Regions from separate parts of the Nonomuraea sp. LPB2021202275-12-8 genome, predicted to be linked through region 2. Evidence: riboswitches for the same ligand, from Rfam matches in the RefSeq annotation. Region 2 holds a riboswitch; each other region holds the start of a gene.

Region 1 (4,723 bases), on a different contig from region 2:
AGCCGGCGCCGCATGCCGGTGCGGCCCGCGCAGCGGTCCCATCACCGTAGATACGGAACCGCAATTAAACAAGCTCTTGCTTGGTATGGCGCGTCAGGGCACGCGGGCCACTCCGGCCAGCACGCCGCCCTTGGCCAGTCCCGGCCACGCGTACGGGTCGTCGTTGCGCCACTGCTGGGCCGGGACCACGCCCGGGTCCAGCAGTTCGAGCCCCTCGAAGTAGCCGTGCAGGGCCTCGCGGCCGCGCCAGGCGAACGCGCCGGACGTGCTGCGCCCGTAGACGCCGCGTACCTCGTCCACCGTCGCCTCCTCGCCCACGCCGGGCTCGATGTAGGCGTGCGAGATCATCAGGTAGCCGCCCGGGACCAGCGGCCGGCGCAGGGTCTCGACGATCCGCGCCACCTCCGCGTCGTCGTGGAGGAAGTGCAGGACGGCCGCGATGACGATCGCGGTCGGCTGGGTGAAGTCGAGATGGCCGGCGGCGGCCTCCAGGACGGACTCGGGCCGGCGCAGGTCGGCGTCCACGATGATCGTGCTCGGGTTGTCGGCGAGCAGCGCCCGCGCGTGAGCCAGCACGATGGGGTCGTTGTCGGTGTAGACCACCCTGGCGTCGGGCGTGACCCGCTGGACGACCTGGTGCACGTTGTCCTGGGTGGGCAGGCCGGTGCCGATGTCCAGAAACTGCCGGATCCCGGCCTGCGCGAGCTCCCGCACGCCGCGGATCAGGAACCCGCGGTTGGCCAGGGCGACCTCCCTGATGTCCGTGCCCGTCTGGCGGCCCAGCTCGATGACCTGCTCGGCGGCCTCGCGGTCGGCCGGGAAGTTGTCCTTGCCGCCGAGGTAGTAGTCGTACATCCTGGCCACGCTGGGCACGGTCGGATCGATCTGCGCCGGAACCCGCTCGTCCCCTGCCATGGCCGCGCCTCCAAGGTCACCTTGCCGGAATGGTACGAGTTTCCTGGGATTTATAGACCTTTATCGTACGAAAAGATGATCTGTACTTTATCGGGTGGGTAAAGAGGAGCAGATGGTGCTGCGCCGAGGGCGTGCTCCGGTGCGATGAATGGCCCGCTAGCGGGGCAGCGAATGGCTCATGAGGGCCTGCAGTGTGACGCCGCCGAGGAGCCCGCCTTCGTCCACGACGGCGACCAGGGGGCTGCGGGTGCGGGCCATCAGCGCGGCCAGCTCCAGCAGGGTGGCGTCGCCGTCGGTGATGGGCAGCTCGCGTGGCTGCTCCGGCAGGCTCTCGCGCACGGTCCTCGCGCCGAGCTCCCGCATGAACACGTCGGCATGCCGCTCGTCGACCACCCTGGCCAGTGCGGGGTCGTCCTGGCAGTAGCCGGGGACGGCCAGCCGCAGCACCTGGGTGCCGGGCAGGATCGCGCGCGGCCGGCCCTCGCCGTCCACGATGATCAGGCCGGGCAGGCCCTGCTCGGCGAGCAGCCGGGCGGCCTCGATCGCCGGAGTGTCGAGCGTGACGGTGGGGAAGTCGCTGGCGAGATCGCGTGCGCGCACGGGCCCACCCTAACCGCCGGTCGATCCGGACTCGCCCGGCCGTGATCCCCGGTTTCGCGCTGTAAGGAGCGTCATGCGAAGCTGTGTATGTCCCCAACACCAGGAGGTCCTCATGGCGGAATCACAGGAGCCGGAAGTCAGCGAAACTCCCGAGGACGAGATGAAGCGCAAGTTCCGCGAGGCGCTGGAGCGCAAGCGTAACCAGGCCGCGGACTCGGGCGCGGGTGGCAGGGGCGCCGACGCTTCGAAGATCCATGGAGCACACGGGCCGGCTGCCAGCAAACGATCGTTCAGGCGCAAGAGCGGCGGCTGAATCGGGGGGTTTCGTGGGGGTACGGCATGCCGTACCCCCCTTTTTTCTTGACCTCCTAGGTAGATCTTCGCCCGATTTATGGGATTAGCTTTGCGTTTGTCCGGTTTGGTGTATAGATTGGTTTGCGTTACCAGGCAGTGACCTGGCCCTTCATCAGGAAGGGGCCGCTGCCCGGCGCCGAATCCCGCTTCACGCGGGAACCGGGGACCCAACTTCTGGGGTGAATCCGGCCGTCACGGCCGGTAGGGCATCTCCACGCCCGAACCCGTCAGCTAACCCGGTAGGCGAGATGGAGAGGACAAGCCCGCCCGTGATGTATCACCGCCACGACGTACCCCCGCCCCGCGTCACCTCGTCAGCCGCCAACTGAGCGGCGACTCCCCCTAAGACTTCTTCGCGCTCCGCGTAGCGTCCGTTCGGCCTTTGCCCGGCTACGCCCTTCAAGCGAGCGCGCTTTCCCCGTTACCTAACGAAGGATTCAGTTTTTCATGTCTGCTCGCTTCGGCATGCGTTCCATCACCATGCTCGCCGCCACCGCCGCTGCCGGCGTCCTGACCTTCGGCGCCGGCGCCGCCGCCCACGCCGACGTGGACCAGAACCAGAAGGCCCTGCTCAAGGGCTCGACCACCGCCTCCTACTTCTGGGACGACAGCTCCGGCCGCGCCGGCGACACCGGCCTGCCCGCCAGCGGCAAGCCCATGCAGAAGGGCATGGCCGCCAGCCCGAGCTGGCCGCTGCTGACCGAGGGCTACGTGGTCTACAACGGCAAGAAGATGCCGTTCTTCGTCGGTGACCGCGGCCCCGGCGTCCCCTCCAACAACGGCGTCATGCTGGACCTGGACTCCAAGACCTTCGCCGAGCTGACTGGAGGCAAGTTCAACTCCAGCACGCTGATGGTCGACAACAACGGTGGCAAGGGCCACATCAAGGTCGACTACGTCATCACCAAGTGGGGCAACGGCGTGGGCAAGAAGAACCACCCGGTGGCCTTCTCGACCGGTGCCTGGTCGCGCGTGGACCGCGACCCGGCCAAGCCGCCGCAGATCCTGGCCGAGAAGAAGGCCGGCGCCGACGACGCCAAGGTCGTCGCCGAGGCTCCCTCCGGTTCCGGCGCCTCCGTCAAGACGAGGCCGGCGGCCTTCGGCTCGGCGAACTCCGGTCCGTCGAACACCGCCGCCGCCGCGACCGAGGAGTCCAACGGTGTCTCGGGTGCGGTGCTCGCCGGTGGCCTGATCCTCGCCGGTGGCGGGGCGGTCCTGGGCCGCGAGCGCATCCGCGGGTTCCTGAAGCGCTGACGTGCTTTACGCCACAGGGACCAGAATGTAATTCTGGTCCCTGTGACCACGCGCGCATCTGCCAACGGCATCGACATCGCCTACGAGAGCTTCGGCTCGCCTGACGGGCGCCCGCTCCTGCTGATCATGGGGCTGGGCGCCCAGCTCATCCACTGGGACGACGACTTCTGCACGCTGCTGGCGGAGCAGGGCCACCACGTCGTCCGGTACGACAACCGCGACGCGGGCCTGTCCACGCACTTCCACGCCGAGGGCGTCCCCCGGCTGGGGACGTCCTCGGCGTATGTGCTGGACGACATGGCCCGCGACGCCGCCGGGCTCATGGACGTCCTCGGCTGGCCCGCCGCGCACGTGGTGGGCGCGTCGATGGGTGGCATGATCGCCCAGGCCCTCGCCATCAGGCATCCCGAGCGGGTCCTCACCCTCACCTCGATCATGTCCACCCCGGGCCCCTCGGTTGCCCGGCCCACCGAGGCCGCCGGCGCGGTGCTGTTCGGCCCACCCGCCGCCGACCGGGACGCGGTGCTGGCCCAGGCGCTGGAGACCTGGACCGTGATCGGCTCGCCCGGCTACGAGCTGGACCGCGAGCGCGTCGTGCGGCTCGCCGGGCTGGCCTACGACCGCTGCTACGACCCGGCGGGCACGACCAGGCAGCTCGCCGCCGTCCTCGTCTCGCCCGACCGGACCGATCTGCTCGCCGGCCTGGACGTGCCCACGCTGGTCATCCACGGCGAGGGCGACCAGCTCGTCCCCCTCGTCGGCGGCCAGGCCACCGCGGCGGCCATCCCCGGGGCCGAGCTCCTGGTCTTCCCCGGCATGGGCCACGACCTGCCGCGCCCCCTCTGGCCGGAGATCACCGGCGCCATCACCAAGCTGACCGGGAGCGCGTAGGCCGACGACGGCTCGCGCCCGCCGCGCCCGGACGCGAGCCGCCGCGCCTCTCAGACCTCGAGCTTCTCCTCGATGGCCTTGAGCTGGTGCCGGGCCATGGCCAGATTGGCCCGGTTACGGTCCAGGGCCAGGTAGAGGAACAGCCCCTTGCCGCCTCGGCCGGAGATCGGCCGGATGATGTGGTACTGGCCGCTGAGGGTGATGAGGATGTCCTCGATGGCGTCCTTGAGCCCGAGCGAGTCCATCGTGCGCAGCTTCGCCTTGACGACCTCGGTGTTGCCCGCCGCGGCGACCTGGAGATCCAGATCCTTCGAGCTGCCGAGCGAGCCGAGCGCCATGCCGCTGCCGTGGTCGACGATCGCGGCGCCGATCGAGCCGTCGATCGCCATCATCTCCTTGAGTGAGATGTCCATGCTGGCCATGCTTCCTCCGATCAGAAACGATCACTGTTTGCCCAGTGCCACCGCGGCCACCGCGGACGCGGTCTTGCGGCCCTCCAGCCGGAGCAGCCCGAGATTCGCGCCGGGCTCGGCCAAGACTGTGAGGACGATGGTGGGGCCCGCGGCGTAGAACGCGGCGTAGCCCGCGGAACCGGAGATGAGCGTCTCCTCCAGATCGCCTCTCCCCGCCAAGATCATCATGCGCCTGCTCATGCCCAGCAGCGCCGCGGCCAGCGCGGACACGTGCTCGCCGCTGTCGCCCGTCAGGT
Region 2 (4,723 bases):
ATTGATCACCACGAGGAGCAGGATCCACCAGGCGAATCTGAACATGACCGGGACCGGCACGCTCTGCGTGGGCTCGGCGGGCGCGGCGGCCTGCCGGTGCGTGTCGGCGATCTCACGGGCCGCGGAAAGGGCCCGCCGGGCGCGCTCCACGATCTCTGCCAGGCTCGCCCGGGCATCGTCCAGGCGGCGCCCCGGATCGGGCCCGGTGCCATCGCCGAGGCGGCGGGCCGTGCCGACGATGGCGGAAAGCTCCGTTCCGATGGTCGCCTGCAGGTGATGGGCGGTGCCAAGGCGGTCTCTGGCGACGGCGAGCCCGGCGAGCTGCTGCCGGTGCGCGTTCGCCAGCCGGACCCGTTCGGCGAGCCGGACCACCGCGAAGAGGCTGAGCCCGACGTTCAGGCAGGTCACCGCCCGCGCGGCGATGACCGCGGGGGAGTCCCAGTAGTACAGGCAGGAGACACCGGTGTCGGCGACCATGATCAGTGCGAACAGCAGCCAGGACGTGGGTGCCGCCAGGGCCAGCAGGACGGCCGAGCCGAGGACGCCCGCGATCGGCCCCCACGTGCCGCCGACGACGAGGTAGGGGCCGAAGGTCAGCAATGCCGTCACGGTCATCGGCAGGCCGGAGCCGAGCCGGTCGCGGAACACCATCAGCCCGTACACCGTGATCAGGGCGACGACCATCGGGATGGCGATCATCCTGTGCGGCAGGGGGCCGGCGCCGGGATGGAGGAGCTGGCCGACCCTGGCCGCGAGCAGGGCAAGGAGCGAGGCCGCGACCAAGGCCCGCGCGACCTGCGGTTTCAGCTCCATATGCCCTCCATGTGCAAAATGCATACGAAGGATACGCAAGCAGGCGGTCGGTCAGCTCGCCCGGATCACGGAGTGCGCCATCCGCCGCTTCGCCGGACGCGATCTCCCGACGTGGCCCGACGCCCCGCGGGGCTCACTGCATGGAGACGTGTACGTGGTCGTAGTGGTTCTCGGTGACGCTGCCGCGGTCCGACATCGCGCTCCAGCCGGAGCCGTGGTTGATCCGCTGCTTCCAGATGACGTACTTGACGCCGAGCTTGTCGCGGTTCTGGAGGGTCCAGGCGGCGATGCTGTCGCCCAGGACGTTGTTGACGGCACTGGGCATGCTGCCGCCGGTGCTCATCATGAAGTCGCACGCCCGGCCCAGGGGGTGCTCGCCACCGCCGCCGGAACGGAAGCAGCCCACCGAGAACGGCAGCCTGAAGTTCTTCTGGATCTGCTCGCGCATCGCCCGGGTGCGGCCGGTGATGTTGTCGGCGCCTGAGGGGAGCTGGGGGGCCCAGCTGCCGTCGGAGCGGCGGCCGGTGCTGAACGGGACGAGCTCCTGCAGCTTCTTCTGGATGTCCCCGATGACGTCCTTGGCGTCGTCGCGCTGCTTGGCCACCTCGGCGGTGTCGGCGCTGATGTCGCGGGCGAGCGCCGCCGCGTCGTCGGCGGCCTTCTTCTTCTCATCGCGCGCGTCGGCCACGCCCTGCACCACGGCCGTCTGATTGGCGGTGAGCTGCTCCAGCACGGCGGCGGCGGCGCCGTCGGGCGGCATCACGATGGTCGGCAGGGGCATGCCGCCGTTCTGATAGCGCAGCGAGGCCAGCTCGGCGACGCGCCGCTGGGCCGTGGTCAGCGCCTCGTCGGCCGTGTCCAGGCGCTTCTTGGCCGCTTCGGCGGCCTTCTGGGCCTCGGCCAGCTCGACGCGCTTGAGGTTGTAGCGCTCGATGAGTTTGTCGACCTTCTGGTTCAGCGCCTTGAGCTCGGCCCGGAGCCGGCTTTCGGTGGGCTTGGGGTCCGCGGTGGTGGTCGCCGCCGCTGGGCCGGAGACGGCGGCGGAGCCGGTCGCCGGGATGAGGGCCACCGCTGCCGCGGTGATGACGCCGATGGCCAGTTGCGCGGGGGACGCTGCCGCCACGTACGGGTTCCTCTCCCTCTGCCGGCCGGGTTAGCTGACGGGTTCGGGCAAGAGAGCTCCCTGCCACCGAAGCGGCTTCACCCCAAGTGCGGTGGGTCCCCGGCTCCCGGGCAACTCGCCCGGGATTAGGCGTTACACGACGTTACGGCCGTGCTTGAAGGGATATTAGTGGTAGATCACGAGTAATGCGACTCCAACCAGAAATCAATTAGTGATCTACCTGTGATCGAAGCATGCGCGCAGCCTCTTCCGGGAGCACGTCGTTGACGAAGGCGCCCATGGCCGACTCCGATCCTGCCAGGAACTTCAGCTTGCCGGGAGCCCGCCGGATGGAGAACAGCTCCAGGTGCAGGTAGCCCAGCTCGCGGTCCTGCCGTACCGGCGCCTGGTGCCAGGCCGAGATGTACGGCATCGCGACGTCGAACAGGCCGTCGAGCGCCCGCAGGACCGAGGTGTAGAGCGGTGCGAACGCCGCACGCTCCGCCTCCGACAGCGCCGCAAGGTCCGGCACCTGCCGGTGCGGATAGAGGTGCACCTCGAACGGCCAGCGGGCGGCGGCGGGCACGAAGGCCGTCCACAGCTCGTTGGCGGCCACCACCCGGGGCCCGGCCCGCTCGGCGTCCAGCACGTCGGCGTAGAGGTTGCGGCCGGGGTGGCGCTCGGCATAACGCCTGGCGGCGCCGAGCTGCAGCCTGGTCTTGGGGGTGACGTAGGGGTAGGCGTAGATCTGGCCGTGCGGGTGGAAGATCGTGATACCGATCTCCTCGCCCCGGTTCTCGAAGCAGAAGACCTGCTCCACGCCCTCGATCGCGGACAGCTCGGCCGTGCGGTCCGCCCAGGCCTCCATGACCAGCTCGACCTGCTCGTCGGAGAGCCGGGAGAACGAGGAGGAGTGCTCGGACGTGAAGCACACCACCTCGCACCGCCCTGCGCCCGGACGGACCTCACTCAGCCCACCAGGGTCCTGGTAAGAGCCGAAATTTCCGGAAAAGGAGGGGAATCGGTTCTCGAACACCACGACGTCGTAGTCGTGAGCCGGGATCTCCGAAGCCCTCGTGTCGGACGACGGGCACAGCGGGCACTCGTCGGCCGGAGGCAGGAACGTCCGGGTCTGCCGGTGCCCCGCCATCGCGATCCACTCGTCGGTCAGCGGGTCGTAGCGCAGCTCGGACGCCACCGGCCGGGGATCGAGCGGCCGGCGGTCGATCGCGCTCCGGTCGGCGTCGTCGCGCCGATCGAAGTAGATCAGTTCACGGCCGTCGGCCAGATGGGTGATGGTGCGCTTCACTGCGAGTCCTCCGCGATGATCAGTTCTCCGGCCCGTTCGACCAGCTCCATGCGTGCTTCCTCGGGCAACCCCGGGTCGCTGATGACGACGTCGGCCTCGGTCAGCTCGGCGATCGTGCTGATGCCGACCGTGTTCCACTTGGTGTGGTCCGCGGGCACGACCAGCCGGTGCGCGGCGCTCACCAGCTCCCTGTCAGTCTCGGATTCGAGCAGGTTGGGCGTGGTGAAGCCGGCGCGCACGCTCATCCCGTGCACGCCCAGGAAGAGGGTGTCCACGTGCAGCCGTCGGATCGCCGCCACGGCCACCGGGCCGACCAGCGCGTCGGAGGGGGTGCGGACGCCGCCGGTGAGCACGACGGTGCGGTCGGCGCGTGGGTTGCGGTGGAAGACGTCGGCGACGGGCACCGAATTGGTGATCACCGTGAGCTCGGGCACGCCGATCAGGTGGTGGGCCATCGCCCACGTGGTGGTGCCCGCCGACAGCGCGACCGCCGTGCCCGGCCGCACGAGCTGGGCGGCGCGGCGCGCGATCGCCTCTTTCTCCTGCTGCTGGCGGGCGGACTTGGCGGTGAAGCCGGGCTCCTCGGTGGAACCGGGGCCGAGCGCCGTCGCGCCGCCGTGCACCTTCTCCAGCAGCCCGCGCTCGGCGAGCACCTCGAGGTCGCGGCGGATCGTCATGTCGGAAACGCCGAGCTCGCGGACGAGATCGGCCACCCGGACGCCGCCGGCGCTGCGGACGCGTTCGAGAATCGCCTGCTGACGCTGCTGTGCGAGCACGCCCCCGCTCCTTCCAACAGATTCCACCAAATTATGACACGAATTTGTTGGGGAATGTTAGGTCATCGGAATGGCTTGTGCACAGCCGGCCGGGAAGGGAAGTTGGGGACACACGCCGTACCCCGATCATCGGAGGAGGAGCCATGGCCAAGCGAGCCCGCAAAGGCAAGGCGCGCAAGAAGAAGAAGGCCAACCACGGCAGGCGCCCCAACGCCAACTGACGGTTCAGCCGCCCGCGGTGAGCTCCCTCACCACGGGCGAGACCGCCCGGTGGAAGGCCGGATACGCGTAGATCATCTCGTCGAGCCTGCTCAGCGGGATCCGGGCGTGCACGGCCAGCGTCAGCATGCCGAGCACCTCACCGCCTGACGGCCCCGCGAACGTCGCCCCGACCAGGACACCGTCGGCCGCCACCAGCTTGACGAAGCCCTCGGCCTGCGCGATCCAGCCTCTGGTGCCCAGATCACCCACGGCCGTGCGTACGTCCAGGCCTCGCTCGCGGGCCTGCGCCTCCGTCAACCCGACGGAGCCGATCTCCGGATCGGTGAACGTCGCCCTCGGCACCGCGTGATACTCCGCGGGATGCACCGGCTCGCCCAGGATCTCCTTGACGATGATGTTCGCGTGATACGTCGCCATGTGCGTGAACGCCCCCTTGCCGACCGCGTCGCCCAGCGCCCACACCCCGTCCGTCACGCGCATCCGCTCGTCCGCGGGCACGGC
Region 3 (4,723 bases), on a different contig from region 2:
ATGCCGTCATGTCCCGGCGGCACCGGAACGCGCAGCGCCCATTCGAGAGCCTCCTCCCGGGACTTGACCTGGATCAGCCAGAACCCGGCGATGAGCTCCTTGGCCTCGGCGAACGGGCCGTCGATCACCTTGGCCTTGCCGCCGCTGTAGGCGATCTGCGCCCCCTGCGAGCTCGGGTAGAGCCCCTCGGCCGCCAGCAGCACGCCCGCCTTCACCAGGGCCTCGTTGTAGGCCATCATGTTGTCGACCAGCTCCTGGCTGGGCATCACGCCGGCCTCGGTCTCCTCGCTGGCCTTGCCCACGATCATGAACTTCACGGTGCGATCTCCCTCTCGTCCGGACGGCTCCCTGCGGGGCCCTCATCGACGCGTCGAACCACCGGCGGCCGGATCGACACACGTGTGGAGATTTTTCCGGAAACGTGGAGAGCGCGCATCCGCAACCGGGATGCGCGCTCTCGACGGGGCAAAGTACTGCGGGGTGAAGTGGCCGCTATCAGGCGGCGTACCGCGGGTAGCCGTAGCCGACGACCTGCGACTTGGGACGGACGCGCTCCTCGACCTTGCCGTTGCCGGTGTTGCCTTCGATCGTGGAGATCGTGCCGTTCCGGTTGTCCTTGACGACGAAGCCGACGTGCTGGATGGAGTCGATGCTCTTGCCGCCGTTCCAGGAGAAGAAGACGACGGCTCCGGGCTTGGCGACGGTGCCCCAGCGGTTGTTGTTCTTGAACCACCTGGCATGCGTCACGGTGTAGGCGTCCCAGCCGACCTGGGGACGGGCGCCGGTCTGCTCGCCGACCCAGGAGACGAACATCGCGCACCAGGCGGCGTTCAGGTAGGCGGTGGGGTCGCCCCCGTCGCGCCGGACGGTCTCCATGGCGCGGGGGGACCGGGCGTACCACTGCTGGAACTTGGTGCCGCCGCCGCGGGCGTTCTCGGACGTGCCGACCTGCTGCCTGGCCAGTTCCAGGACCTGTGAGGCGGTCACATTGATCTTGTTCGCGTCGTCGGGCTTGTTCTGCTTGGAAACGTTATCCTGCACGGCGGGGGTCGCGTAGGCCGGAACGGCGGCGGTGCCCAGCGCGGTGGCGATGATGGTCGCGCCGAGGGCGGCGCGCAGGTGGTCTGACTTCAGGGCACGAGCAAGACGGTGCTTCGCCATCGAGGGGGTTAACTCCTTGCTTCCATGCCGCTTACCGGGTTAGCTGACGGGTTCGGGCGTGGAAGCTGCCCTACGGCACCGATGGTGCCGATTCACCCCAAAGGACGTGGGTCCCCGGTTCCGCACATGGCGGATTCAGCGGTCACAGGGGGATCCTGTGATGCGTACATTGCGATGGTTTGGCAACGAACGGATAAACCGGACGTATGCCTCGAATGCCCCACAAGGTAATACACACGGCAAGAGGATTACAAGCGCATAAACCGCCAGTTAGGGGACTTGCCCGCGAGCGTCGGCCAGAAGTCCCATCATGGCAAGGGTTTCGTCAAGAGGCATGATCGCGCTCTCCGTCCGATTCTTTACCAAACAGGCCCTGACCTCGCGCAGCTCTCCGGCGTAGCCGTTGTCCGCGGGATCGAGCACGTGCTCCTCCGGCTCCATCGACGGCCCGCTGAGCACCACCCGCCGCGGCGCCCAGAACGGGGCGTCGATGTCGGCGCGCATCTCGGTGCCCACCACGCTGGCGGAGTTGGGGTAGTGGCCGAGCAGCGAGACGTCCACCAGGGCGCGCCTGCCACCCGGGTAGAGCAGCACCCCGGCCGCCTCCGCGTCCACCCCCGAGGGCGCCAGCGAACCCGTCAGGTGCATGCCCGACGGCATGCCGAGCAGGAGCTGAGCCAGCCCGAGCGGGTAGATCCCCAGGTCGAGCAGCGCGCCCCCGCCAAGCTCCGGCGCCCAGAGCCGGTGCGCGGGATCGTAGGGCAGCGCGAACCCGAACGAGGCGTGCACCGAGCGGATCTCGCCGAAACGGGGGTCGGCGGCCAGCATCTGGATGAGCGGGTTGAACCGCATCCACATCGCTTCCATCAGGAACACCCCGGCCTCGCGGGCCAGGCGCACCATGCGCTCGGCGTCGGCCACGGTGGCGGCGAGCGGCTTCTCGCACAGCACCGCCTTGCCCGCCGCGATCGCGGCCTCGGCCACCTCGAGGTGCTGGGCGTGCGGGGTGGCCACGTAGACGGCGTCGACCGCGGGGTCGGCGCACAGTTCGGCGTAGGAGCCGTAGGCGGACTCGGCGCCCAGCGTCGCGGCCAGCGCCTCGGCCCTGCCGAGGTCGCGGGAGCCGACGGCGGCCACCCGCATCCCGGGTTCGGCCACGATCGCCGCGCCCACGGTCCGAGCGATGCCACCTGTTGCCGCTATGCCCCACGTCAGATCTCGCACGCGGAGATCGTACTGATATATCCGCTCATGCGGTATCTGACCGATTCACCCGAACTGGTCGGGGTCGGCGCCGAGCCGCCGCCCGCGGTTCAGCGCCCCGATGGCCGCCATGTCCTCATGGTCGAGCGTGAAGTCGAACACCTCGAAGTTCTCCTTGATCCGCGACGGGGTGACGGACTTCGGGATGGCCACGTTGCCGAGCTGGATGTGCCAGCGCAGCACGATCTGGGCGGGCGTCCTGCCGTGCTTCTCCGACAGCACCGTGAGCGCGGGGTCCTCCAGCAGCCCCTTGCCCTGGCCCAGCGGACCCCACGCCTCGGTGAGGATGCCGTTCTTGTCATGGAACTCGCGCATCTGCTTCTGCTGGAAGTAGGGGTGCAGCTCGATCTGGTTGACGCAGGGGATGATGTCGGTCTCGTCCATGAGCCGCGTCAGCGTGTCGATCGTGAAGTTGGACACGCCGATGGCCTTGGCCTGGCCGTCCCGGTAGATCTTCTCCACCTCGCGCCAGGCCTGCACGTACCTGTCCTGCTTCGGCGCCGGCCAATGGATCAGGTAGAGGTCGACGTAGTCCAGGCCGAGCCTCGCCAGGCTCTCGTCGAAGGCCCCCCGCACCCGGCCGTGGTCGTCGTTCCACAGCTTGGTGGTGACGAAGACCTTCCTCCGCGGGATATCCGACGCGCGCACCGCCCGCCCCACGCCCTCCTCGTTGCCGTAGATCGTCGCGGTGTCGATGTGGCGGTAGCCGATGTCCAGCGCGGTCTTCACCACCCGCTCGGTCTCGGCGCCGGACACCTGCCAGACGCCGAAGCCGAGCTGAGGGATCTCTACGCCGTCTCTGTAAAGCCGTAGCGAGTTCATACCCTCCATTGTTCACGTCCCGTTCCGAGCGGCTTAAGCAGCCCGGGCTAGCTTGAAGCGGTCCTGAACGGGCCATCACCTGGCTGGGAGAACAAGTGGTCAAACAGGCGTCGGCCTGGGTGGAGTCCCCGCTCCAGATGCTGTGCGCCGTCGAGGCCCACCACGCGGGGCTGATGGGGCCTGCCACCGCCGTGGTGCCGCGGGCGAAGCTGCGCGCGTTGAAGGCGACCCGGCGGGAGCTGAGCCGCCTCGCCCTGCCCGAGGGGCTTGAGCTGGCCGAACCGTGCGAACGCATGCCACACCGGCTCCGAGCCGTCGGCGACGCCTTCTCCGGCAAGGTCCAGCTGCGCTGGCTCACCGCCCTGCCCGGCCGCATCGTGGTCGTGGACGACGGGCTGGCCACGATCCGGCTGCTGGAGCTGCTGGCGTCGGGACCGTACCGGCCGCTGCTGCGCGCGCGGGCCGAGCCCGGAGCGCTCCGGGCGGCGCTGGGACTGGCCGCGGCCGTCAGGCTGCGCGCCGGGAGCGTCACGGTGTTCACCGCCCTGCCCGTGCCCGGCGACCTGGCCGACGCCGTCCGGAAAGCCGGCGTCGAGCTGGTGCGCCACGACTTCACCTGGCTGCGCGGGCAGCCGCTCGGCGAGCCGGGCCCCGCCGAGCGGACCGTCGTGCTCGGCACCTCGCTGGTCAGGAACGGCCTGGTGCGCCGCGACCGCTACCTGTCCTGGCTGATGGAGCTCGCCTCGCGGGAGCCGCTCGCCTACTATCCGCACCGCCGCGAGGACCCGGTGGACGTGGCGCTGATCCGGGAGCGTCCCGGCATCACCGTGCACGACGCGGGCGTGCCCGCCGAGCTGAGACTGCGCGGGCTCGACCCCGGCCAGCGGGTGGTCAGCCTGCCCTCCACCGCGATCTCCTCGCTGCGGGTGCTGCTCGGCCCGCGCGGCGTCGCGGTGGAGCCCGTCGACGTCCCCGATGACTGGTGGACCAGCAGGGCGGCTCCCGCGCTGCGCTCACATCTCACGCAAGTGACACGGATGACAGGAGTGACGGGGTGAGAGTGCTGGCGGTCGCCGACTCCGACTCGTATCTGAAATGGGCGGCCTGCCTGCTGGGCGACCTGCCGGAGGGCTGCGAGAGCGAGCTCCTGGTGGTGCGCACCCCGATCGCCCCGTCGGCGGCGCAGATCGCCGCCGCCGTGGGCGGCCGGCCCGTACCGCCCGTGCTGTCGGCGCGGGCGGTGCGCCGCGCGGCCGAACGGTCCAGGCCGGACGTGATCCTGGTGGCCTGTACCGGGCCCGTGGTGGACGTGCTGGTGGCCGAGGTGCTCGAGGGGCTGCGGCCCAGGCCGGTGTTCGTGACCGGGCTGCCCGGCATCTCGGTGCCCGCCACCGAGAAGGCGTGGCTGTTCCGCAGCGGCTGTGACCTGTTCGTGGTGCACAGCGAGCGGGAGGTGGCCGAGTTCGCCGCCATCGCC

What was found. A riboswitch is a leader RNA that binds a small molecule or an ion and turns the genes downstream of it on or off. The one in region 2 is predicted to bind cyclic di-AMP.
Region 1: another riboswitch for cyclic di-AMP. It lies ahead of V5E28_RS10015 (hypothetical protein); the one in region 2 lies ahead of V5E28_RS25840 (coiled-coil domain-containing protein).
Region 3: another riboswitch for cyclic di-AMP. It lies ahead of V5E28_RS04895 (CHAP domain-containing protein); the one in region 2 lies ahead of V5E28_RS25840 (coiled-coil domain-containing protein).

Annotation. Positions count from the first base shown of each region.
Region 1 is NZ_JBAHWD010000004.1:304,850-309,572, forward strand. Features, by position in the region: gene V5E28_RS10000 (SAM-dependent methyltransferase) at 94-915, opposite strand; gene V5E28_RS10005 (CBS domain-containing protein) at 1,072-1,515, opposite strand; gene V5E28_RS10010 (DUF5302 domain-containing protein) at 1,628-1,828, shown strand; cyclic di-AMP (ydaO/yuaA leader) riboswitch at 1,994-2,130, shown strand; gene V5E28_RS10015 (hypothetical protein) at 2,317-3,123, shown strand; gene V5E28_RS10020 (alpha/beta fold hydrolase) at 3,166-4,014, shown strand; gene V5E28_RS10025 (hypothetical protein) at 4,065-4,436, opposite strand; gene V5E28_RS10030 (roadblock/LC7 domain-containing protein) at 4,458-4,723, opposite strand, start outside.
Region 2 is NZ_JBAHWD010000015.1:16,792-21,514, reverse strand. Features, by position in the region: gene V5E28_RS25845 (sensor histidine kinase) at 1-813, opposite strand, end outside; gene V5E28_RS25840 (coiled-coil domain-containing protein) at 947-1,936, opposite strand; cyclic di-AMP (ydaO/yuaA leader) riboswitch at 1,942-2,078, opposite strand; gene galT (galactose-1-phosphate uridylyltransferase) at 2,145-3,224, opposite strand; gene V5E28_RS25830 (DeoR/GlpR family DNA-binding transcription regulator) at 3,221-4,000, opposite strand; gene V5E28_RS49615 (50S ribosomal protein bL37) at 4,144-4,221, shown strand; gene V5E28_RS25825 (dihydrolipoyl dehydrogenase family protein) at 4,226-4,723, opposite strand, start outside.
Region 3 is NZ_JBAHWD010000002.1:232,277-236,999, forward strand. Features, by position in the region: gene V5E28_RS04890 (YciI family protein) at 1-308, opposite strand, end outside; gene V5E28_RS04895 (CHAP domain-containing protein) at 496-1,161, opposite strand; cyclic di-AMP (ydaO/yuaA leader) riboswitch at 1,175-1,312, opposite strand; gene V5E28_RS04900 (Gfo/Idh/MocA family protein) at 1,432-2,385, opposite strand; gene V5E28_RS04905 (aldo/keto reductase) at 2,431-3,246, opposite strand; gene V5E28_RS04910 (hypothetical protein) at 3,342-4,304, shown strand; gene V5E28_RS04915 (DUF6716 putative glycosyltransferase) at 4,301-4,723, shown strand, end outside.